DNA from 2 places in the Macrococcus sp. GL_134 genome. Region 2 is predicted to be linked to the other one. Evidence: predicted binding sites of a transcription regulator. Region 2 holds the regulator's gene; the other holds the start of a gene.

Region 1 (12,718 bases), 990 kb from region 2:
TAATGCTGCAACATCAATTTCATCCATCAATGTAACATGAGGCGCAGTGTGTTTAGAGTTGACCATTGCTTTAGCAATTGCTTTACGCATTGCAGGAATTTTTTCGCGTGTTTCTGGGAATTCACCTTCTGGTGCTGCAATAGGCTGTTTCTCTTCAACGGCTTGTTCAGTCGCTTCTTTCGCAGGAGCTGCTTCAACTTCTGGCGCTTGTGCTTGAGCCCCACCATTTTTGTATGCTTCAATATCTTCTTTCAAGACGCGACCGTTTTTACCAGTGCCTTGAACTGCTTTAATATTAACATCATTATCACGAGCAAATTTACGAACAGAAGGCATCGCAATGACACGGCGATTTTCATCAATTTCAACATTCGCTGCTGCTTCATTCGTTGCTTTCACTGGTTCTTCTGTTTTAGTTTCCTCTGGTTGTGAGTCAGCAGCTGCTGGTTCTTCAGCTGATGAATCATGTGAGTCAGAAGCTGGCGCATCAGGTGAATCAATAGTAATGATAACATCACCTAAGTTTGCAACAGTTCCTTCTTCAGCAACGACTTTCTCAACTGTACCTGATACAGGAGATGGGATTTCTACTACAGATTTATCGTTTTGCACTTCACAAAGAATATCATCTTCCTGAATTTCGTCGCCAGCTTTAACAAACCACTTGACGATTTCTCCTTCAAAGATACCTTCACCTAGCGCTGGTAATTTAAATTCAAATGCCACTATAGGTTCCTCCTAAAAATTTCATAATATTTAATATGTGAGAAAGGTAACAGAATCTGCTACCTTTCATACAGTCATTTCAACTAGAATTCCAATGTTCTCTTTGCTGCTTCTAAAATATCCGTTTTGTTTGGCAGCCAAACATTCTCTGCTTGAGTAAATGGATATGCAGTATCGACTGCTGCAACACGAGCAATCGGAGCTTCAAGGCTTAAGACAGCGCGTTCAGAAATCTCTGAAACTACATTAGCACCGACACCTGCTTGTTTTTGTGCTTCTTGAACCACTACGACACGACCCGTTTTTTCAACAGATGCAACGATTGTTTCAATATCAAGTGGTTGGATCGTACGTAAATCGATAACTTCAATAGAGTGACCATCTTTGGCAAGTTCTTCAGCCGCTTTCATTGACTCTTGAACCATAGCGCCATAAGTAATGATTGAAAGATCTGTTCCTTCTTGTTTAACAGCAGCTTTGCCAATTTCAACTGTATACTCTTCTTCCGGTACTTCGTCACGGAAAGAACGGTACAATTTCATATGTTCTAAAAATACAACAGGATCATTGTCACGAATAGCAGCAATCAATAACCCTTTAGCATCGTATGGGTTTGATGGAATAACAACTTTGAGACCCGGTGTCTGAGCCATTAAACCTTCCAGGTTATCAGCATGAAGTTCAGGTGTATGAACACCACCGCCGAATGGTGCACGAATAACAACAGGTGCTGGTTTAGTTCCACCAGAGCGGAAGTTTTGACGAGTTAATTGAGCTGCAATTGAGTCAAATACTTCGAAGACAAAGCCGAAGAATTGAATTTCCATTACAGGACGGAAACCTGTTAAAGACAATCCAACTGCAAGTCCACCAATACCTGATTCAGCAAGTGGTGTATCGAATACACGGTCTTCCCCGAATTCTTTTTGAAGTCCTTCAGTCGCACGGAATACACCACCATTGACACCAACGTCTTCTCCGAATACAAGAACGTTTTCGTCATTTTTTAATTCTGTTTGAAGTGCATTAGTTATTGCTTGAATCATTGTCATTTGTGCCATGACTTACTTCGACTCCTTCTCTTTATAAATTTCATATTGCTCTTTTAAGTTAGCAGGCATTTCTCCTGAGTACATAATCTCAGCTAATTGAGAAACTGTTTGTTTAGGAGTCGCATCTGCTTCTTTGATTGCAGTTTTGATATCTTCTTTCGCACGTTCCATGACTTCATTTTCTTTTTCTTCATTCCATAACCCTTTAGCTTCAAGGAATTTACGGAAACGCACTAATGGATCTTTTTTAACCCATTCAGCATCATCGTCAGAAGTTCTGTAACGTGTCGGATCGTCACCTGCCATTGTATGCGGACCGTAACGGTATGTCATCGTCTCAATTAATGTCGGGCCGTCACCAGCAATGGCACGTTCACGCGCTTGTCGTGTTGCTGAATAGACAGCAAGCACGTCCATACCATCTACTACGATACCCGGGATACCTGCAGCAACTGCTTTTTGAGCCAAAGTTTTTGCCGCAGTCTGTTTGTCTCGAGGAGTAGAAATGGCATAATTATTGTTTTGGATAACGAAGATCGCTGGTGCTTTAAAAGCAGAGGCAAAGTTAATACCTTCATAGAAGTCACCTTGAGATGTTCCTCCATCACCTGTATAAGTAATAGCGACAGCTTCCTGGCCACGTTTTTTAAGACCAAGCGCAACGCCCGCTGTTTGAACATATTGAGCACCGATGATAATTTGAGGTGCAAGTGCGTTCATACCTTCCGGGAACTGACTTCCAACAAAGTGACCACGTGACCATAAGAATGCTTTAGTCAATGGCAGACCTTGCCAGATTAATTGTGGAACATCTCGATAACCAGGTAGAATCCAATCTTCTTTCTCCAGTGCATAGTGTGAGCCAAGTTGAGATGCTTCTTGTCCAGCTGTCGGCGCATAGAAGCCAAGACGTCCTTGACGGTTAAGAGAAATTGAACGTTGGTCAAGCACACGTGTCCAGACCATTCTCTCCATTAATTCAACTAACTGCTCATCAGTTAAGTCCGGCATAAATGCCTCATTTACTACGTTTCCATCCAAATCTAAAACTTGAACTACTTCAAATTTAGACTCGATCTCATTAAGAACTGCTACTGCATCGAATGGTGCTTGTTTCTTCGAAGCCATCCAATTCACCAAACCTTTCGGATTTAATATAATTTCTTTACTAAGTCATTTTACCATATAACTGTAGCAGTGTTAAATAAAAAAAATTGAATGAACAAAACTACAAACGACAACTGTTTCATTAACTGTATTAGTATTTATTTCACTGCTGTTATATATCAAAATTTAGTTTTTATTTTTGGTTTAATATATCAATGACATCTTGCTTTTCTTTTTCAAGGGCTTTTGAATTTTCAGTATATGAATTCGTTAACGTTTGGAAGTCTGCTGTAATTTTATTCAGCTGATCGATTTTTTGATTGACATCTTTACCAGAAGGTTTCTTCTTCTGCAAATAAGTAAAAATCTCTTTTTCCTTCGTTAAAATCTTCTCGTATGATGTCATCAATTTGTCATGAGTTTCATATTTAATTTCCATTTTATCTACAATATCTTCTGCTTCGTTCTTGTTGTTCTGATTGTCAACCTCCTTAGCAAGCGACAAAGCTTTTTTAAACTCTGCTTCAGATTGTGCAATGGCATCTTTTTCTTCTTCTATAACTGTCTTTCTTTCATCTGCGTTGGCATCTAATTTCTTAGCCGTCGCATGAATAGTCTTGATACTGCCTTGATTAATTTTATCGAACATCTCAACCTTTTCGCTTTCAAGTTGACCTAGTTTGTCACTTGTCTGCACGATAGATTTTTCCTGTTCATTTGCTTGTTGAACCTGCTTATAGAAGGTTTCAAGCTGTTCATTTTCATTGCCACACGCTGATAGGAACAATACAGACAAGCACATGGCAGCAATTTTATACTTTGGCATCGTGTTACCTCCTTATGATTTCTTTATCATAGTAGCGGTTTTTATCGATTGATTCAATCATTTGGTGGAAGCAGCATATGCTCTCTGTTATATTAATACCAAGGAGTGATAATATGTTGACAATGAAAGATATAATAAAGGACGGTCATCCAGGACTGCGTCAAAAAGCACAGGAGGTCAGCCTTCCTCTCAGCAGTGAAGATCGAGAGACGATTGACGCTATGCTCGAATTCATCAAAAACAGCCAAGATGACGAGATTGCAGCAAAGTACCAGCTGCGAAGTGGTGTCGGTCTTGCAGCACCACAATTGAACATTAACAAAAGAATGCTGGTCATTCATTTCTTTGATGACAAAAAACAAGATTATATTACCCATCAATTAATTAACCCTAAAATTGTCAGTCACAGTGTCGAGAAAAGTTATTTACCTCAAGGCGAAGGGTGCCTGAGTGTCGATGAGAATATACCAGGCCTCGTCCACCGTTACGCTAGAATCACTGTCAAAGGATTTACTCCTGAAGGCAAGGAAGTGAAACTGCGGTTAAACAGTTTTGCAGCCATCGTCGCACAACATGAGATCGATCATCTGAACGGGGTCATGTTTTATGATCACATTAATCATGACGACCCATTCTCGCCTGAACCTCATTCAATGCCTGTTGAATAAAATCAGTCCCTCTTTAGCAGAGGGACTGATTTATTATATAAAGATATCTGTTCGTTCGTGAAACGACCAGTGGTGGTCATCCAAATATTTTTTCAAGGTGTTCATTTCTTCAATCGTCAGCCATTCCGGATCTTTGTCATGCGGAGCGAGGTGCGGTTCTTTATGCTCATGTGTCTCCGGAAAATACACATAGGTCATAACCACTTCTTGACCTCTTCTATTAAATTCTACATGGCTTAATGATTTCGTAGGATGATGAAACTCGTTTTGAATGTCCTGCTTGATCTTTTCTAAGTTTGCCATATTGACCACCCTTATATCAGTTCTAAATTTTTGAATGCTTGAAAGAGTCCGTCCTCATCTACATGGCCGGTCACATAATCTGCGACTGTTTTTAATTCTGCGACGGCATTTCCCATCGCAATGCCAGTCCCAGCCCACTGTATCATTTCGAAGTCATTGTTTCCGTCTCCGATTGCAATACAGTCTTCACGGCTGAAACCCAGTTTGTCAGCAAACTGCTTAATTCCTTCAGCTTTTGAGCCGTTGCTTGGTACGACATCCCGACTGACTTCGTGCCAGCGATAAAATTTCAGTTTGTCATACTGATTGTCATAGAGATGATCTTCCTTGCTCTCATGAAATAACAGCGCTTGATAAATAGCATTATCATCGAAATATTTATCCGCATAGCGCGGGTGTGCTAATTTGATGGATGATAAGCTTTCCTCAATGTGTTGATGATAATCAACATTTGACACCATTTCATGATGTGAGAAGAATACCATTGGATGATGATGGTCCACTGCCTGCTGTTCCAGCTGACGAAGCGATTCAATATCCATCGGGTTTTTAAAAATGACTTCATCATTATAGACGACATATTGACCATTAAATGCTACATAATTCGGGATATCGGTATCTGCACATACTTTCTCAAGCGTAAACGGTGCTCTTCCGCTTGCAATTGCCAGTATATGTCCATTATCTTTCAACTTATTGATTGCTGTATGTGTTGCTTCAGGTATTTCAAGATGACTATTATAGATTGTTCCATCGACATCAAAAAAGATTAATTTACGTGTCACACTACCGCCTCCATTTTTTTAATCATACAAAAGATTGTAACTAAACTCTAGTTTTTAAGTTAAAGGCTTTACACTCACTCTCAACATCATGTAAAATAACAGTACTCATACATTTATTATAAATGTCTTGTACGGTTTGAATTAGCCCTAGACTACCTAGGGCATTCTTTATGTAGTTTAAATTTATTAGGAGGCTATACCATGGCAATTTTTAAAGTATTTTACCAAGAAGACAGAAGTGAAGTAATTATCCGTGAAAATACACAAGTGAAATATGTAGAAGCAGAAACAGAAGAACAAGTGAGAAAATATTTATCAGATCGCCCTTACAATATCGAATTTGTTCAAAAACTGGAAGGTGCTCATCTTGAATATGAAGAAAAAGCATCGAACTACCAAGTGGAGACTATTTAATGAATCTTCTTCAAAAAAATGAAGTAGGTGTTTTTGCTTTAGGTGGAATGGGCGAAATCGGTAAAAACACTTATGCTATTGAATATCAGGATGAGATTGTCGTCATTGATGCAGGAATCAAATTCCCTGAAGATGAACTTCTAGGCATTGACTATGTGATACCTGACTATTCATATTTAGTTGAAAACCAAGATAAAATCAAAGGACTTTTTATTACCCATGGACACGAAGACCATATCGGCGGCGTCCCGTTTTTATTGAAACAGCTGAACGTCCCTATTTACGGTGGTCCACTTGCTCTAGGTCTGATTAGAAATAAGCTGGAAGAACATCACTTATTAAGAACAGCATCACTTAATCCAATCAACGAAGACAGCGTCTTTGAATTTAATCATCTAAAAGTATCCTTTTATTTAACAACACATTCTATTCCAGAGGCATACGGTGTGGTTGTGGAAACGCCGGAAGGAAAAATTGTTCATACGGGTGATTTCAAGTTTGACTTCACACCAGTAGGCGAACCGGCGAACATTGCCCGGATGGCTTCGCTCGGTGATGAAGGTGTACTGTGCTTATTATCAGACTCAACGAACGCTGAAGTACCGAACTTCACTATTAGTGAACGAGAGGTCGGACAGAATGTCGAACAGATTTTCAGAAAGTGTACGGGCAGAATTATTTTTGCTACTTTCGCTTCAAACATCTATCGCGTTCAGCAGGCCATAGAAGCTGCTGTTAAATTCGACCGTAAAATCGTTATCTTCGGTCGTTCAATGGAAAACAACATTAAGATTGGCACTGAACTCGGCTATATCAAAGTACCCCCTGAAACCTTTGTGGAAGCTAACAAGATCAACAGTATTCCTAAACATAAACTGTTGATTCTATGTACCGGTTCACAAGGAGAACCGATGGCTGCACTTTCGCGTATCGCTAACGGGACTCATCGTCAAATCAGCATCATTCCAGAAGATACAGTCATCTTTTCATCTTCACCAATTCCAGGTAACATACGCAGCGTCAACCGCACAATCAATGCATTGTATAAAGCTGGTGCGGATGTTATTCATGGCAAGCTGTCCAACATCCATACATCTGGGCATGGTTCACAAGAAGAGCAGAAGTTAATGCTGCGTCTCATTAAACCAAAATTTTTCATGCCGATTCACGGTGAATATCGCATGCAGAAACTGCATGGTCAGTTAGGGATCGACTGTGGTGTCGATCCTGACAATGTCTTTATCCATGAAAACGGTGAAGTTCTAGCATTGACTAGAGATTCTGCGAGAAGTGCAGGCAAAGTTCAGTCCGGTGATATTCTAGTAGATGGAAGTGGCATTGGTGATATCGGTAATGTCGTTATTAAAGACCGTAAAATCTTATCTGAAGATGGTCTTGTCATCGTCGTTGTCAGCATTGACTTGAAAACAAAGCAGCTGCTGGCTGGCCCGGATATCATCTCAAGAGGATTTGTCTATATGCGTGAGTCCGGTCACCTTATTTACGATGCACAGCGCCGCTTAAAACGTGTTGTCATTGAAAAATTGAATAGCTCTGACCATGTGGAATGGCACCATATTAAAACTGCTATATCCGAGGAACTCTCACCTTATTTATACGAAAAAACGGAACGTAATCCGATGATTCTTCCAATGATCATGGACGTCAAACAATAAAAGCATCCCTGCTGCGCAGGGATGCTTTTTAATCGTTTGCTATTTTTTTCTCGAAGCGGTTCAAATCATTATCATGTCCGATGACGATTAAAATATCGCCTCGTTCAATGACTTCGTAAGGATCAGGAGAAACCAGTATTTCTTTTCCTCTTTTTAATGCGATAATATTCAATCCATAATTTGCACGGACATCAAGATCAAGAATAGTATTACCTTGGAGCATCTCTCCGGCACGTATTTCGACAATAGAATACTGATCAGCAAGTTCAAGATAATCAAGGACTGATGCACTTGCCAAATTATGGGCGATACGACGTCCCATATCACGCTCGGGATGTACGACTGTATCAGCACCAATTTTATTCAGAACTTTGGCGTGATAATCATTTTGAGCTTTAGTAGTTACTTTCTTAACCCCTAGATCTTTAAGGATTAAAGTGGTCAATATACTTGCCTGGATATTATCACCGATTGCTACAATGACATGATCGAAATTCCGTATTCCTAGACTTTTCAGCACTGCTTCATCTGTTGTATCTGCTATCACAGCATGTGTTGCAATATCAGCATATTCATTGACCCGGGCTTCATCATTATCAATGGCCATTACATCTACGCCGAGTGCATTTAATTCACGGACAATGCTGCCGCCAAATCGACCAAGTCCAATTACTACAAATTCTTTATCCATATGTCCCTCCGCTACTTCTTATTACCTTTAACATAATCTGCATCAAAGATAAATAATCTCAATAACAATAGTAAAGAAGGAACAAGTAAAAGTAAACCTAAAATAAACACTACGACTAAGGCGAATGCCATGTTATCATTGACGACTGCTGTATCAATATTGACATAAGGATACAAAATATACGGCAGTTTACTTAATCCATATCCATAGAATGCCAGAGCAAATTGCACCATGATCATGATAAATGCTAAGCCATGATTCTTTTTCATCCAGATCAGCACGACAGCAATAATGAAAAATACAATACTTAGTCCGAACATCCACCAGTAATGTGTCACAGCCTCATTAAAGTGCTGTTCATTATGTTGTCTTAAGCTCAAGAAGACAAACTGGCAGATAATCAGCATTGGACCGGCCCAAATCAGGAACCATTGACGCATTAACTGATACGCTGCCTTATCCCCTGCTTTATCCGCATAATAAGTAAGAAATCCGGATGAAATATATAGGACAGAAATCACTGCTAAAAACACGACTGCCCATGCATAAGGACTCATTAACAGCTCCAGCCAGTCCAGAGCTACTCCTTCCGACGTCTTCTCAATAAATCCACCTTCAGAGATAGATAGAACTGTTGAAAATGCAGCTGGTATCAACAGACCTGTCATCCCGTATAAAAATATCCATGCAAACTTAGAATCCTTACCGTAAGTTTCAAACGCATAAAATGCCCCACGAATAGATAACAGCAGCAATGCGACCGTTCCTGGTATCAGTAATGTTGATCCAAAGTAATACGCTGTATCAGGAAAAAATCCTACTATTCCAACAAAGAAGAACACGAGGAAAACATTCGTAACTTCCCATACCGGATTCAAATATCTTGAAACAAGGCTGCTGATCAAGTGGTCTTTCTTAGTAAATTTAGCATAGAGCATGAAAAAACCTGCCCCGAAGTCTATCGCTCCGACAATGATGTATCCGTATAGGAAGGTCCATAATACAGCAATACCAATATGTTGATAATCCATTATCATTTCCCTCCTACAAGTGCTTCGTTTTGTTTAACATCCAGTTCAGCAGGTTTATCTCTGAACATTCTAATAAGCACATAAGCGCACGAGTACCCTAATACAGCATAGAGTAAAGCAAATGCTATGAGTGCAAGTGATAAGCCATCAGCATGAGTGGCACCTTCAGCTACTTTCAAGTATCCTCGTAACAGCCATGGTTGTCTTCCCATTTCAGCGAGGAACCAGCCGAATTCAATGGACAGCATACACATTGGACCTGTCAGTGCAATCATATAAAGAATAAATGGATGTTCCGCAATACCCGGCTTAAATTTCTTCAGTATAAAGTAGAGAATGGAAATTGAAAAGGCAAACATTCCGAAGAACACCATTAAATCAAAGAAATAATGAATGATGAGCGGTGGGCGTTCATCTTCAGGAATTTCATTTAATCCTTTGACTTCAGTATCAAAACTGTTATCTGCAAGGAAGCTTAAGACTCCAGGAATTTTAACTGCGCCTTTAACTTCCTGTGTTTCGGGATCCAGTATACCGAACAGAACAAGATCCGCTTGACTTTCCGTCTCAAAGTGCCATTCCATTGCTGCCAATTTCTCCGGTTGTTCGTTGTGAAGGAATTTGGCAGATAAGTCTCCAGCAGCAATCGTTAAAATACTAAATAACAGACCGGTCAGCATCGTTATCTTCAAGCCTTTAAGATGATAATTTCTATCTCCAGGAAACTTATTGCGAAGAATTTTGACAGCAGCAATACTTGCCAGAATAAAAGCTATAGTCATTCCACCTGTTGCTACTACGTGAAACGCCCGCACAAAGAATGATGGGTTCAACATCGCAGCAATAGGATCGACACCTGTCATTTTACCATTGACGATTTCAAAACCTTGTGGTGTATTCATAAATGAATTGACACTTGTAATAAACAATGCGCTCATAGTCGATCCGATGATAATCGGAATATTTAGCAGCCAGTGGAGCCATCTATTTTTAAATCGATCCCATGTATATAAGTAAATACTTAGGAAAATGGCTTCAAAGAAAAATGCAAATGTTTCCATAAAGAGTGGCAGCGCAATTACTTGTCCACCAAGTCTCATAAAGGTCGGCCAAAGCAGTGATAACTGCAGACCGATGATCGTACCTGTTACTACACCTACTGCAACAGTAATCGTAAATCCTTTTGCCCAACGTTTAGACATCGCTAAATAACGTGCATCTTTTTTGTAGAGCCCAAGACCTTCCGCTATCATGAACATGACAGGAAGTGCGACCCCGATTGTTGCAAATATTATATGAAACGCAAGCGTCATTGCTGTTAACAGACGACTTAAAACAACTGCATCCATCGCTTTCCTCCTAATTGTGATTTTTATCACAAATTGATATAAATCCATTATAACGAATTTCACATGTGATTTCTATTGATAAACTCGCTGAAAATGTGACAATAAAATTGCGAATTTGTCATTACTTCATTTGTATTCTCTATTAATAAAGGGTATATTATTAACATTCTAAAAAGGAGTTACAACGATGAACATTACACTATATACTCAGAATCAATGCCCTCCGTGTGAATATATCAAACATTATTTCACCGAAAGATCAATTAAATATACGGAGAAAAATATCAGCCATCCAGCATTTCGTCGAGAAATGATAGCACATGATGCATTCAGCACCCCGCTTATCATTATAAACGATGAAGTCATTCGGACTGTAGATATTGCGGAAATTGAACGTGTGCTGCAGGAGGAGTGTCATGATTAATCAGGCTGTCCGGCTGTTCCTTAAAATAAAACCTCGTTTTCTTTATTCTGATGCGGAGGATGTTAAGATTCGGAATTATCGTCTCCCACTGTTGAATCAACCGCATGAGCGCCCGTTAAGAATCGTTCATATTTCCGATCTGCATATTGGATTTAACTATACCTATGAAGATTTGATCTATCATATTAAAATCATCAATCAACTTCAGCCCGATATCGTTTTGATAACAGGAGATCTATTTGATAAGATCGATATTTATAAAGGTAAATCAAAAGCATTTTCACCGTTGCTGAGAACCATTAAAGCACCACTTGGCGTTTATTTCACTTACGGCAATCATGACCAGCGGAGCAATCACACGCACAAAATTCAATCGGTCATTGAAAATAGTGGAATCCATCTTTTGAACAATTTTGGTCGAACCATTGATTACGATGGTGAAGCTATCTATTTAGGTGGGACTGACGATATATTAAGTAGTAAAGGCAATGTGATTCAAGCACTGAAAAACAGAATCAACGATGAGCAGGTCACTCTCATGATGGTCCATGAACCTGACTATGCAGACTATGTTAATCGCTTCAAAGTAGATTTACAGCTATCTGGACATACACATGGCGGTCAGATCAGAATCCCCTTTATAGGCGCGCCGGTTCTTCCAAAACTCGGCAAGAACTATGTCAAAGGGTTATATGAGCTCAACCAAATGCTGCTCCATGTCTCTCCGGGACTCGGTACCACCCATCTGCCGGTCCGCTTCTTCTGTCCTGCTGAAATTACTTTACTGGAGCTGGAAACAAAAAAAGATATTAAGTGAACTCACAGTTCACTTAATATCTTTTATTTTACACGGTTTACCAGTTCAATGACTTCTTCCTGTGTCGCACAGTTCAAAGCCTGTTCTGCTAATTTTTTCATTTCAGTCTGATTTAAGTTTTTAATTTGACGACGTGCTTTAAGGATACTTGTCGCACTCATAGAAAATTCATCTAATCCTAAACCAAGCAATAATGGAATAGCAGTTGTGTCGCCCGCCATTTCACCACACATCCCTGTCCATTTACCTTCTTTATGACTCGCGTCAATGACTTGTTTCACAAGACGAAGGATGGCCGGATTATAGGGTTGGTATAGATACGATACACGTTCTGACATGCGGTCTGCTGCCATTGTGTATTGAATCAGATCATTAGTACCGATACTGAAGAAATCTACTTCTTTAGCAAAGATATCCGCCATAGCAGCAGTTGATGGTATTTCAACCATGATACCTAACTCAATATCATCAGATACTTTAATTTTATTATCTATGAGTTTACCTTTTTCTTCTTCAAGAATCGCTTTTGCTTCACGGAACTCATTGATTGTCGCAATCATCGGGAACATGATGCTTAAGTTGCCGTGAGCAGAGGCACGTAATAAGGCACGCAATTGTGTTCTGAATATGTCCTGCTGATCAAGACATAGACGAATTGCACGATATCCTAAGAAAGGATTCATTTCATGCGGCAAGTTTAAATACGGCAGTTCTTTATCGCCACCAATATCAAGCGTACGAACAACCACACGTTTATCCTTCATCTCCGACAGAACGCGTTTGTAAGCTTCATACTGTTCATCTTCTGAAGGCATATTATCTCTGCCCATATAAAGGAATTCTGTACGA
Region 2 (12,718 bases):
CTGAGCATCAGGCAAATCCGGTGCTCATCAAGGTTGAGATGTGACGGGGAGCGAAATTATAGTAGCGAAGTCGTTGATTTCACACTGCCAAGAAAAGCCTCTAGTTAGAAATTAGGTGCCCGTACCGCAAACCGACACAGGTAGTCAAGATGAGAATTCTAAGGTGAGCGAGCGAACTCTCGTTAAGGAACTCGGCAAAATGACCCCGTAACTTCGGGAGAAGGGGTGCTTTTTAGGGTGCAAGCCCTGAAGAGCCGCAGTGAATAGGCCCAAGCGACTGTTTATCAAAAACACAGGTCTCTGCAAAACCGTAAGGTGACGTATAGGGGCTGACGCCTGCCCGGTGCTGGAAGGTTAAAAGGAGTGGTTAGCATCTGCGAAGCTACGAATTGAAGCCCCAGTAAACGGCGGCCGTAACTATAACGGTCCTAAGGTAGCGAAATTCCTTGTCGGGTAAGTTCCGACCCGCACGAAAGGCGTAACGATTTGGGCACTGTCTCAACGAGAGACTCGGTGAAATCATAGTACCTGTGAAGATGCAGGTTACCCGCGACAGGACGGAAAGACCCCGTGGAGCTTTACTGCAGCCTGATATTGAAATTCGGCACAGCTTGTACAGGATAGGTAGGAGCCTTTGAAGCGTGAGCGCCAGCTTACGTGGAGGCGCTGGTGGGATACTACCCTGGCTGTGTTGACTTTCTAACCCGCACCACTTATCGTGGTGGGAGACAGTGTCAGGCGGGCAGTTTGACTGGGGCGGTCGCCTCCTAAAGAGTAACGGAGGCGCTCAAAGGTTCCCTCAGAATGGTTGGAAATCATTCGCAGAGTGTAAAGGCACAAGGGAGCTTGACTGCGAGACCTACAAGTCGAGCAGGGTCGAAAGACGGACTTAGTGATCCGGTGGTTCCGCATGGAAGGGCCATCGCTCAACGGATAAAAGCTACCCCGGGGATAACAGGCTTATCTCCCCCAAGAGTTCACATCGACGGGGAGGTTTGGCACCTCGATGTCGGCTCATCGCATCCTGGGGCTGTAGTCGGTCCCAAGGGTTGGGCTGTTCGCCCATTAAAGCGGTACGCGAGCTGGGTTCAGAACGTCGTGAGACAGTTCGGTCCCTATCCGTCGTGGGCGTAGGAAATTTGAGAGGAGCTGTCCTTAGTACGAGAGGACCGGGATGGACATACCTCTGGTGTACCAGTTGTCGCGCCAGCGGCATAGCTGGGTAGCTATGTATGGACGGGATAAGTGCTGAAAGCATCTAAGCATGAAGCCCCCCTCAAGATGAGATTTCCCAACTTCGGTTATAAGATCCCTCAAAGATGATGAGGTCAATAGGTTCGAGGTGGAAGCACAGTAATGTGTGGAGCTGACGGATACTAATCGATCGAAGACTTAATCAATTTTATAGATTATCGGCATTGCCGGTTGAATCTCTTCTTCATGCCTATCTAGTTTTGAGGGTATATTCCCCGTCTGTCTGGTGACGATGGCAGAGAGGTCACACCTGTTCCCATACCGAACACAGAAGTTAAGCTCTCTAGCGCCGATGGTAGTTGGACTGACGTCCCGTGAGAGTAGGACGTTGCCGGGCAGAAATATGATGCGATGAGCCGCACTCGAGACCGTTCAGGTCTCTTTTTTTTGCGTTCTTCCGATTGATCTGTGATAAGGCCGCGACTTTTCAATCAATTTGTCATCAACAATGGCCAAATCATAAGATGTTCAACCCTTCAAGATGTTACAATAGATATTATTAATTAACGTAGGTGAATGTATGAAACTGATAATCAACTCTTTAGAAGAAATGAAAACACTATCATCACATTTGGCGCATCTTGCATCGCCTGATGATGTTTATTTATTGAAAGGTGATCTTGGAGCAGGGAAGACGACGTTCAGTCAGTTTTTCGGTCAAGCACTGGGTGTGAACAAAACAATCAGCTCACCGACCTTTACGATTATTAAAAGCTATTCAGGACGGCTTCCTTTTCATCATATGGACTGTTACAGACTAGAGGATAGTGATGAGGATCTAGGTTTTGATGATTACTTCTACGGTGAAGGTGTGACGCTTGTTGAATGGCCGCAGATGATTGAAGAATTTCTGCCCCCCGGCTATTTAACGTTGACTATTGAACGGATTTCAGATGATTCACGCCAAGTGACTGTTGAAGCGCACGGGGCGCATTACGAAAATTTACTGGAGGCTTTAACTCATGAAATTACTCCATATTGATACAGCGAATCAGCCGTTATCTGTCAGTGTCAGTGATGGTATCGAAGTACTTGCTGAATTCAACAGTGCCAAAAAGATCAATCATTCTATTACATTGATGCCTGCAATTGAATATGTGATGACCTATGCAGGACTTCAGATGAGTGATCTTGAAGGTATTGTTGTCAGCAAGGGGCCGGGTTCTTATACTGGACTCCGCATTGGTGTGACGACTGCTAAGACGCTTGCTTATACACTTAATATTCCATTATATGCTGTTTCATCATTGAAAGCACTCGCGGCTACGGTCAGAATGCATGAATTTCTGCTGGTTCCTGTCATTGATGCACGACGCGACGCGATTTATACGGGGATCTATCGATACAAAGGTATCCATATCGAAACTATTAAGGAAGACAGCTACATGACGATTGATGAACTGAATGATTATTTAAAGGTACAGCATTTACCCTATATGTTTCTTGGTATGGATGCCATCAAGTTGAAAGATCAGTTAAAAGGGCCGTATTTCTACTGTATTCCTAGAAGTGTGGAAATGCGCCGCTTAATTGACACCACACAAGATGCAGTCGATGTTCATACATTTGAACCGACTTATTTAAGAATATCGGAGGCAGAACGCAATTGGCTGAACAATCGGGATTGACTATAAGAAAAATGACTGTCCATGATGTCTCTGCAGTCTACGATATTGAACAGAAGAGTTTTCCGTCCGGCTCATGGACGCAGGATGCTTTCTATCACGAACTTGAGAAAAATGAGTTTGGTCATTATTTTGTCATGACTTTGGATGAACGAGTGATCGGTTACCTTGGGCTGTGGATTGTCATTGACCAAGCACAGATCACGACGGTAGCTATCGATGAATCACTGCGTGGTTATGGATACGGGCAGCTGCTTCTTGAATACGTGATGAACTACGCACGCGAAAGTTGTGAAATGATGAGCCTTGAAGTCCGCGAAGAAAATGTCGCGGCAAGACATGTGTATGAAAAATTAGGATTTTCGTATGGTGGTATAAGAAGAAATTATTACGGTGAAGGCCAGGATGCGAAAGTCATGTGGGTGAGGTTAAGAGATGAATGATATAACAATTCTAGCAGTAGAAACTAGCTGTGATGAAACAGCGGTCAGTGTGGTTAGAAATGGCCGTGAAGTGTTAAGTAATAGTGTGAACAGTCAGATTGAGTCACATCAGCGTTTTGGTGGGGTTGTGCCTGAGGTTGCGAGCCGTCATCACGTCGAAAATATTACGCTTGTCATTGAAGATGCTTTGAACGCAGCGGATGTATCGATGGATGACATCGATGCGGTTGCAGTCACTGAAGGTCCGGGTCTCATCGGTGCGCTGCTGGTCGGTATCAATGCAGCAAAAGCACTCGCCATCAGTCATAATAAACCGCTGATTCCCGTCCATCATATTGCCGGTCACATATACGCGAATCATATTGTAACGCCGTTGACATTCCCGCTTCTGGCACTCATCGTCTCAGGGGGACATACAGAACTAGTTGTGATGCGTGATCATCTTGATTTTGAAGTGATCGGTGAGACGCGTGATGATGCAGTGGGAGAGGCTTATGACAAAGTGGCCCGCACTATCAATCTCCCGTATCCAGGCGGGCCTCAAGTCGATCGTCTGGCGGCTGCAGGGCGTGATACATTGAACTTTCCGAGACCGATTCTTGACGGCTATGACTTCAGTTTCAGCGGCTTGAAGAGTGCTGTCATCAATACACTGCATAACAAAAAGCAGAAGGGGGAAGAAGTGGACCCGGCAGACGTCGCAGCCAGCTTTCAGGCAAGTGTGGTCGATGTGCTGACTCAGAAGACATTCGAAGCACTTGAAGCATATCAAATTCAAGAATTGATTGTCTGCGGCGGCGTTGCAGCTAACAGTGGTCTGCGACAGCGTCTGACTGAAGCAGCAGGAGACCGTATAGTGCTGCATATTCCACCGCTCAATCTCTGTACAGATAATGCTGCAATGATCGGTGCTGCCGCTTATTTCTTATATCTACAGCAGCAGTTCACAGATTTCAGCTTAAACGGCAAAAGTTCAATGGATTTATAAGACATGGAGACATGTCTTTTTTGTTGATTTTCATCATTTGTAAACAGAACATACGTACCTGTACACAAGTTGTTAACATATTGTGTATAAGTTCAGCGCTGTTAGTCATTTTACACGAAAATAAACCGATGAAATTAGTAATAATCTGTGGATAACTAGGATAACTTTGTGGATTGCTTTATTTACCTTATTTAGTTTGTGGATAACAATGTGTACAAAAAAAGAACCGGAAATTACTCCGATTCTTCAAGAATTGCTTCAAGCTCTGCCCATTGGTCCATGGCAGATTCCAGCTTTTCCTGCGCAGCTACCATTTTTTGGTGCAGTTCATAGCTTTTCTGACTGTCATTGAATATATCCGGCAGCGTCAATGTCTGTTCGATATCTGCAATCAGTGCTTCCTGTGCTTCGATATCCTGTTCGAGCTTAAGCCGCGTACGCTCCATCTTGCGGCGCTCTTTTCGCATCTGTTTGTTATCTTCATAGCTGGTCGACTCAATTAAAGCCGCGTCTATTTCACGTTCTTCAAAGGCTTCATGGGCGGCACGTTCTTCTTCTTTTTCGGTGAAGTATGTGTAATCGCCGAGGAATATGGCCGCACCTTCTGAAGTTACATTGAGTACTTTTGTGGCGATACGGTTGATGAAGTAGCGGTCGTGCGATACGAACAGCACAGTTCCAGCATAGTGGATGAGTGCTTCTTCCAGTATTTCTTTTGCATCGATGTCCAGATGGTTGGTCGGTTCATCAAGTATGAGAACATTGTTATTTTCAAGACTGAGTTTAGCGAGCTGCAGCCGTGCTTTCTCGCCTCCTGATAAGTCATTGATGGCTTTCTTGACGTCGTCCTGGACGAACAGGAAGCGGCCGAGTACTGCGCGAATATCTTTCTCCGGCATCGTCGGATAATACTGCCACAGTTCTTCCAGCACTGTATTCGTAGAACTGAATTCTGCCTGTTTCTGATCATAGTAGCCGATAGACACATTGGCACCATATTTAATATCGCCGCTAAGAGCAGGGAGCCGTTTCGCGATTGTCTTGATCAGCGTTGTCTTACCGATACCGTTCGGGCCAATGACAGCAATCGCATCCTGTTTTTTGACGTCAAATGAAATCGGTGCTGTAATCGGCGCATCGTAGCCGACTTCCAGCGCAGTTGCCGTCAATACGTCGTTGCCTGATTCACGGTCTATTCTGAAATTCAAGTTGAGGGAATGGTCATCGAGTTTAGGCGCTTCGATCCGGACCATCTTCTCAAGAACTTTGCGCCTGCTTTTTGCCATGCCTGATGTCGAGGCACGCGTAATATTTTTCTGTACGAACGTTTCAAGACGCTCAATTTCCGCCTGCTGCCGCTCGTATTCCGCTGTCATTTTTTCATAGAAAGCATCACGTTCTACTATGAATTTCGAATAGTTGCCGACATATTTTGTGACGCGGCCGAGTGCTACATCATATACCGTGCTGACCACTTTGTCCAAAAAGAAACGGTCATGAGATATGACGATGATCGCACCTTGATAAGTCAGTAAATAATTTTCGAGCCATGCAGTGGTCTGCATATCCAGATGGTTGGTCGGCTCATCGAGCAGCAGCAGGTCTGGTTCCTGCAGCAGCATTTCAGCGAGTGCAAGACGTGTTTTCTGACCCCCGGAGAAATAATCAATCTTCTGATTGAAGTCATCTTCAGTGAAATTCAAGCCGGTCAGCACCGTTTTGATTTTATGATCGTATTTATAACCATCTTCTGCTTCGAAGGCGGCCTGTAGTTTTTCGTATTCTGCCAGCTTGTTCTGATAGGCTTCACTGTCAGCATGTGCACTTTGACCACTTAAATAATCGGCGATACTCTGTAATTTCTTTTCCATCTCAACAAGATGAAGAAATGGTTTCATCATGGCTTCATACACTGTACCATCAGCATTCAATGTCATCTGCTGCGTCAAATAGCCCATGCGGATGTTTTTCGCGAGCATTAAGTGACCGCTGTCGTAGCTTTCCACACCTGCTAATATTTTCATCAATGTCGTCTTACCGGCACCATTCCTGCCGACTATGGCAACGCGGTCATTGGTTTTTATTTCGAATTTGACATCGGTGAACAGTGTGTCACCTGCAAATGATTTAGTTAATTGGCTTGCCTGTAAAAGAATCATGTTTTCCACCTCTATTGTATTTTACATGAATAATGCGTGAGTGGGAACGTCAAACCATGTCACATAACTTTCACATAGTAAACAGCCGTGCTGCATGGTATAATGAAGTGCTGTGAATTATATCACATATTTATAGAAACTGGGTGATCAGGATGTCCAAAAATGAAATGAAAATTCCTAAAGCCACCCTTAAACGATTACCGCTTTATTATCGATTCGTGGACACATTGTATAATTCCAATGTGGACCGCGTCTCATCCAAGGAATTAAGTGAAGGCCTGCAGATTGATTCAGCGACCATCAGACGGGATTTTTCTTACTTTGGTGAACTCGGTAAGAAAGGATACGGCTATAACGTCTCTTACCTGCTTAATTTCTTCAAGACGACGTTGCAGCAGGATGTGATAACGAAGGTGGCAATCATTGGAGTGGGTAACCTTGGAACTGCTTTAGTCAATTATAACTTCACGGTCAGTGACCGTATGCAGATTGCGGCGGCTTTTGATGCTGATCCAACTGTGATTGGCAAGCAGATAGGCAATATCAACGTTCAAGATATCGAACACTTTGAGGTCAGTATTGTTGAGCAGAATATTCAAATTGTGATTCTCACAGTTCCAGGAGCTGCTGCCCAGTCACTAGCAAATCGAGTGACAAAAGCAGGAATAAAAGGTATATTAAACTTTACACCGGAACGTTTGACAGTACCTGCTGGTATATACGTTCATCATATTGATTTAGGCATAGAATTACAGTCGTTAATATTCTTTATGAAAAATCATTAGGAGGAAGATAGATGTTCTTGATCTCTACATTAGGTTTTGCTTCACCAACGATTCTCGTATTTCTTGGTATCATTGCCTTGATTATATTTGGTCCTAAGAAATTGCCGGAATTCGGCCGCGCTATGGGTTCTTCACTGAAAGAATTCAAAGATGCGACAGACGGCATTATGAAAGACCATGACAAAGACGATAAAGACGTTCGTAAATAAGCTGAAAACGGCAGGTGTTTGCCGTTTTTTTTATGAGGAGGGAGATACCTCAAATGAATAAAGATGATTTAACCATTGTAGAACATTTAGAAGAGTTGAGAAAACGATTGATGATCATCGCTTATTTTCTTGCAGGTGGTGTACTCATCGGGTTCTTTTTCGGTAAAAGAGTCACTAAGTTTTTAACGAAAGATGATCTGCCAAGTGAAATCACATTGAACTATTTCAAAGTGACAGATCCATTGACCATCTATATTACGGTGATCATGCTGATTGCGATCATCATCATTTCACCCGTCATTCTATACCAGTTATGGGCATTTGTATCGCCCGGCCTGCATCCGAAAGAACGAAAAGCGACGCTCAGCTACATTCCTGTCAGCATCGTGCTGTTTCTGATCGGACTGACGTTCAGCTATTTGGTCATCTTCCCGTACATGATTCACTTTACGATTGGTCTCGCGTCTGAAATGGGAGTCAATCAATTGATCGGCGTCAGGGAATACTTCAATGAACTGCTGAAGTTCACCATTCCGTTCGGGTTTGTCTTCCAGCTGCCGATTTTATTGTTGTTTTTGACGAGACTGGGTATTATTTCACCGGCATTTCTTAAGAAAAACCGAAAATATGCTTATTTCATATTGATGGTACTCGCAGCTATTATCGCACCACCGGATGTCATCACGTATATCATCTTTGTGCTGCCGATGATGCTGCTGTATGAAGTCAGCATCCATATTAGTAAGATTGGGTACAGGCAGTTCTTAAAAGGGGAACAACAGCAGCTTGAAGAAGAACTCAATAAAGATTAACCATCTCGAAGCGGGATGGTTTTTTTTTGTCTTCATGCTAAAATGATAATGAGATCACAAGAAGGAGTCATGACAATGGAATGGACGAGAGAGATGCGTTACAGAAAGTTGACCGAAGTACCTGAAGCGGAGTATCAGGAGCTGCTCGAGCAGACAAAGCGTGCACCGTGGCGTCAGCATTATCATATTCAGCCGCCGACAGGACTACTGAACGATCCCAATGGTTTTGTCTATTATAACGGGGAATATCATCTATTCTATCAATGGTTTCCACTAGGTGCAGTTCACGGAGTCAAATACTGGTATCACCTGACTTCACAAGACTTGGTGACTTTTACATCGCACGGGGTGGCACTGGCACCAGACACAGCATTTGATTCTCATGGCGTATTCAGCGGGTCTGCCATCGTGGTAGATGATGAGTTGAACCTCGTGTATACAGGGAACCATAGAACAGCTGACTGGGAGCGGATTCCTTATCAGCTCACAGCGGTACTTAATGCAGATGGTGATTTCATTAAGCGTGAACGCCCGATCATTACAGGTCCGCATAAAGGATATACGGAACATTTCAGAGACCCAAAAGTATGGTATGAAGACGGATACTATGCGGTAATCGGTGCGCAGCGCAGCAACGAGACAGGAACTATTGTAGTGTACCGCTCTAATGACTTTAAGGACTGGGCATTTGTCTCTGAACTGAAGACAGATTATACAGATTTCGGCTACATGTGGGAGTGTCCTGATTACTTTGAACTGGATGGTCATGATGTTGTCCTGTTCTGCCCGCAAGGCATTGATAAATATGAAGATCAGTTCTGGAATATATATCAGTCAGGTTATTTGATAGGTAAGCTGGACAAAGAGAATTTCATTATGACTCACGGCGACTTCACTGAGCTGGATAATGGCTTTGATTTCTATGCGCCGCAGACGACATGCGACAAAGACGGCAGACGGATTCTTATCGGCTGGATGGGTCTGCCTGATACTGATTATCCAACTGATAAAGATAATTGGGCGCATTGTCTGACATTGCCGCGTGAGTTGACGATTGAACAGGGCAGGCTGAAACAACGGCCGCTGAAATCGCTGGAGCGCCGCCGCGGCACTGTCGAGACGGCGGAAGGTTATGCTATGAAACATAACATCAAACTGCATCCGTATGAAGGTCACTGCTATGAGCTGATTGTTGATATTCTGGATAATGAATCGACGGAATTTTATATTGAACTCAGAGTATCTAAACGAGAAGCGACCCGGCTTATCTATAACACATTAGAGCGCCGGTTCACACTCGACCGCACAGACAGCGGTGCTCTCAGCCGGGACGTTGACGGAACTACACGTTCAGTCGTGCTGGACAGCGATCTAAAGCAGCTGCAAATATTTGTAGATGAGTCGAGCATTGAAATCTTCCTGAACGACGGAGAACGGGTGATGACGTCTAGAATCTTCCCATCTGACGATGCAACAGGAATCAGAACATCGACCGAATCAGGGCAAGTGTACTTCAAATTTACGAAATACGATTTATCAAATCCACCTGAGTCATCAAGGAGGTAGCTGGATGTTCTCGGTATGGCATGAGATATCAGAGAAGAGTGTGACCTTTACCCCTGCTGATAAGAAACTGGCAGCTGTCATTATGGTATGTCCGGAACAAGTGATTGAGCTGACCATCAAACAGCTGGCAGAACGTGCAGAAACGAGTGAAGCGGCTATCGTCCGTTTCAGCCGCAAAATAGGGCTTTCCGGCTATCGTGAGCTGAAGCTGAAGCTTGCACGTGAGCTGGACGATACGCATGTCGAACTGAACAATCATAAAGTAATGCTGGAAGACAGTACACAAGTACTGACACAAAAAGTATTCAATAATGCGATCAGTGCTCTTGCTAGAACCGAGAAACTGATGAAGGCTGATGATCTACAGGCGGCAGCAGAATTGATCAGTGGTTCCAGCCAGCTGCTGCTGGTAGAGTCAGCAGAAATGACTGTGATGAGGGATTTCAAAACAAAGCTGATGACACTGAATAAACGGGCAGATGTCGTCACTCATTACAGCACAGCGGCAGTCATCATGGCACACATGAAGCAGGAAGATACAGTGATTGTATCGGTCGCAGTCAATGATGATAGTCAGCGCGCAGTGATAGAACAAGCTGCAGCCAAAGCATTGAATATCATCATGCTCTGTCAGACAGAACAGCATCCGCTGCGGCCATACGCAGACGTTGTCCTCCTTACATCAGCTGAAGAAAATCAGCAGCATATCGCGATGATGAACGGCCGTATCATCCAGTTCGTTGTTCTCGACTGTCTGTACATGAAACTGCGGCAAATGATGTCAGAAACGGTGACCCATTACATATCGGGAATGACCCGTCCCACTCATGCAAAATAAACAGGCAGCCTATCAGGCTGCCTGTTTGACGTCGTACAAAGATCAATTATTTTTTGATGATCAGACGGTTTTCTACTGGTGCGATTTCTTTAGGACCTGGCGCTGAACCAATTGAACCGAATGGCATTTGAGCAATCAATTTCCAAGTTTTTGGTAAGTCGAATGCTTCGTATACTGCTTCGTCGATAACGCCGTCGTAATGCTGCAGTGAAGCACCGAGATCTTTCACAGCAAATGCTGTCCAGATGCCGTATTGGTGCATCGCATTTGTTTGCTGGCTCCATACAGGGAATTTATCTGCATAGTCAGGAGCTTGTTCCTGCATTCCTTTGATGACGCCTGTATCTTCAAAGAATAATACAGTTCCGTAACCTGCTTTGAAGCTGTTGATTTTTTGTTCAGTTGCTGAGAAGTCACGGTCCGGTCCCATGATGTCTTTTAATGCATCTTTTGTTAAATCCCAGAGTTTTTTGTGGTTATCGTTCAAGAGCAGAACGATTCTTGTACTTTGTGAGTTGAATGCTGAAGGCACAAATTTAATAGCTTCTGTTAATACTTGTTCAATTTCTTCATCGGAAATAGGTGATTTTGGTTCAAGATGATAGATTGAACGTCTCTTCTCCATAGCACCTTCTAAATGTTTGTAATCTGCTTTGTCTGTTTTTTTGCTGAATAATCCCATTATAGTCGCTCCTTAGTAGTGTTAGACTGATGCTGCCCTTTCCTGTACATGACTCGGATACCGATACCATTCGGATCTCTTACTAGTTCTGAATTCCCGTCACGTTCAGTTGTTAATCCTAATTCCGTCAATTTATTTTTGAAATACTCAAAATCTTCACCATTCGGGAAGTTGATTTCGTATTTGCGAAGACCTGGATCGGTCAGTTCTGGTGAGTTTACTGCATGACCCCATGTGTTTAAGCCGAGATGGTGATGATAACCAGCGGCACTCATAAATGCTGCTTGTGCACCGTACGTCGTCATAATATCGAATCCGAAGATATCTTCGTAAAACTTGATAGTCTGTGGTAATTCTTTTGTTGATAAATGCACGTGACCCATGATTGTCTCAGGAGGAAGTCCAGCAAAAGCTGTCCCATCATTGGCATCAAGTACTCCTTGATAGTCCATCTCAACAGTGCCCATATCAATATGACCGTTGTCCTGATAAGTCCAGTCAGTTGCAGGACGGTCATGATAAATTTCAATACCATTCCCTTCAGGGTCCTGCAGATATAGTGCTTCTGATACAAAATGGTCACTTGCTCCGCTTAACGGGTACTGTGTCTGAATCAAGTGTTTAAAGATATTACCGAGCGCTGTCCGTGACGGAACGAGAAATGCCATATGATAGAGACCCGCCTGGCGCTCTTTTCGAGGTGCTGCTGTTTCGTAAAGATAAACGAGAGGTTGTTCATCTGCACCGAGCGCTATATAATCCGCCTGACGGTCAAGTACTTTCAATCCAAGGATCTCTGTGTAAAATTTAATGGAATTATCCATAAAGTTAACGTTCAAATGCACGGCACCTATATGAGTGTCAGTGCTGAAATATTTGATGTCCATAAGCACTCCTTGATATATATTTTATACTTGATATATTTATTATACTATATAACTTTGAATTGTAAAGAGGTTAACTCAAATATTTTAAAAAGTTTATTTAAATTTACAATAAAGATGTGTCAGAAGTATATACATTATTAAGAATAGATAACAAAATACCATCTTTATGGAAATAGGTAATTTTATCTTATATAATTGGGATAACCATAAATTGGAGGAATCATACATGCATAAGTTCAACTATAATATTTGTTTAACAGTGCTTTTGTCTGGTGCGCTGGTGAGTTCTACAACTTATGCTGCTGAATCAGAAAAAAACATAACACCGAGTGATACTATGGAGATCGTTGCTACTGAAGTTGCAACAGCCGAGGACAATAATGAAGCTATTGAAGTCGTTTCAACTGAAATTCCAGTGACAGAATCGTTAACAACAGACGAACCTGACAATGACACTGTTACGGAACAGG

The links. The regulator Rex, encoded in region 2, represses fermentation and respiration genes when NADH is low (regulators of the CRP and FNR family bind a similar motif). The targets are predictions, from matches to a motif close to TTGTGAAATATTTCACAA.
Region 1: a site for Rex is predicted at 10,643-10,660, ahead of AC3IPL_RS03760 (cytochrome ubiquinol oxidase subunit I). Genes of this name have one in related genera too.

What each region holds. Positions count from the first base shown of each region.
Region 1 is NZ_CM174409.1:713,277-725,994, reverse strand. Features, by position in the region: gene AC3IPL_RS03815 (dihydrolipoamide acetyltransferase family protein) at 1-726, opposite strand, end outside; gene AC3IPL_RS03810 (alpha-ketoacid dehydrogenase subunit beta) at 810-1,787, opposite strand; gene pdhA (pyruvate dehydrogenase (acetyl-transferring) E1 component subunit alpha) at 1,791-2,906, opposite strand; gene AC3IPL_RS03800 (YkyA family protein) at 3,079-3,711, opposite strand; gene def (peptide deformylase) at 3,825-4,379, shown strand; gene AC3IPL_RS03790 (hypothetical protein) at 4,413-4,682, opposite strand; gene AC3IPL_RS03785 (Cof-type HAD-IIB family hydrolase) at 4,694-5,467, opposite strand; gene AC3IPL_RS03780 (DNA-dependent RNA polymerase subunit epsilon) at 5,669-5,881, shown strand; gene rnjA (ribonuclease J1) at 5,881-7,557, shown strand; gene AC3IPL_RS03770 (potassium channel family protein) at 7,586-8,248, opposite strand; gene AC3IPL_RS03765 (cytochrome d ubiquinol oxidase subunit II) at 8,260-9,279, opposite strand; gene AC3IPL_RS03760 (cytochrome ubiquinol oxidase subunit I) at 9,282-10,628, opposite strand; gene AC3IPL_RS03755 (glutaredoxin family protein) at 10,816-11,052, shown strand; gene AC3IPL_RS03750 (metallophosphoesterase) at 11,045-11,869, shown strand; gene ptsP (phosphoenolpyruvate--protein phosphotransferase) at 11,893-12,718, opposite strand, start outside.
Region 2 is NZ_CM174409.1:1,698,352-1,711,069, reverse strand. Features, by position in the region: rRNA gene AC3IPL_RS08955 (23S ribosomal RNA) at 1-1,400, shown strand, start outside; rRNA gene rrf (5S ribosomal RNA) at 1,477-1,591, shown strand; gene tsaE (tRNA (adenosine(37)-N6)-threonylcarbamoyltransferase complex ATPase subunit type 1 TsaE) at 1,775-2,236, shown strand; gene tsaB (tRNA (adenosine(37)-N6)-threonylcarbamoyltransferase complex dimerization subunit type 1 TsaB) at 2,217-2,882, shown strand; gene rimI (ribosomal protein S18-alanine N-acetyltransferase) at 2,894-3,322, shown strand; gene tsaD (tRNA (adenosine(37)-N6)-threonylcarbamoyltransferase complex transferase subunit TsaD) at 3,315-4,310, shown strand; gene AC3IPL_RS08925 (ABC-F family ATP-binding cassette domain-containing protein) at 4,544-6,469, opposite strand; gene AC3IPL_RS08920 (redox-sensing transcriptional repressor Rex) at 6,622-7,254, shown strand; gene tatA (twin-arginine translocase TatA/TatE family subunit) at 7,266-7,463, shown strand; gene tatC (twin-arginine translocase subunit TatC) at 7,517-8,275, shown strand; gene AC3IPL_RS08905 (glycoside hydrolase family 32 protein) at 8,351-9,841, shown strand; gene AC3IPL_RS08900 (MurR/RpiR family transcriptional regulator) at 9,846-10,679, shown strand; gene AC3IPL_RS08895 (nitroreductase family protein) at 10,726-11,361, opposite strand; gene AC3IPL_RS08890 (VOC family protein) at 11,361-12,248, opposite strand; gene AC3IPL_RS08885 (LPXTG cell wall anchor domain-containing protein) at 12,475-12,718, shown strand, end outside.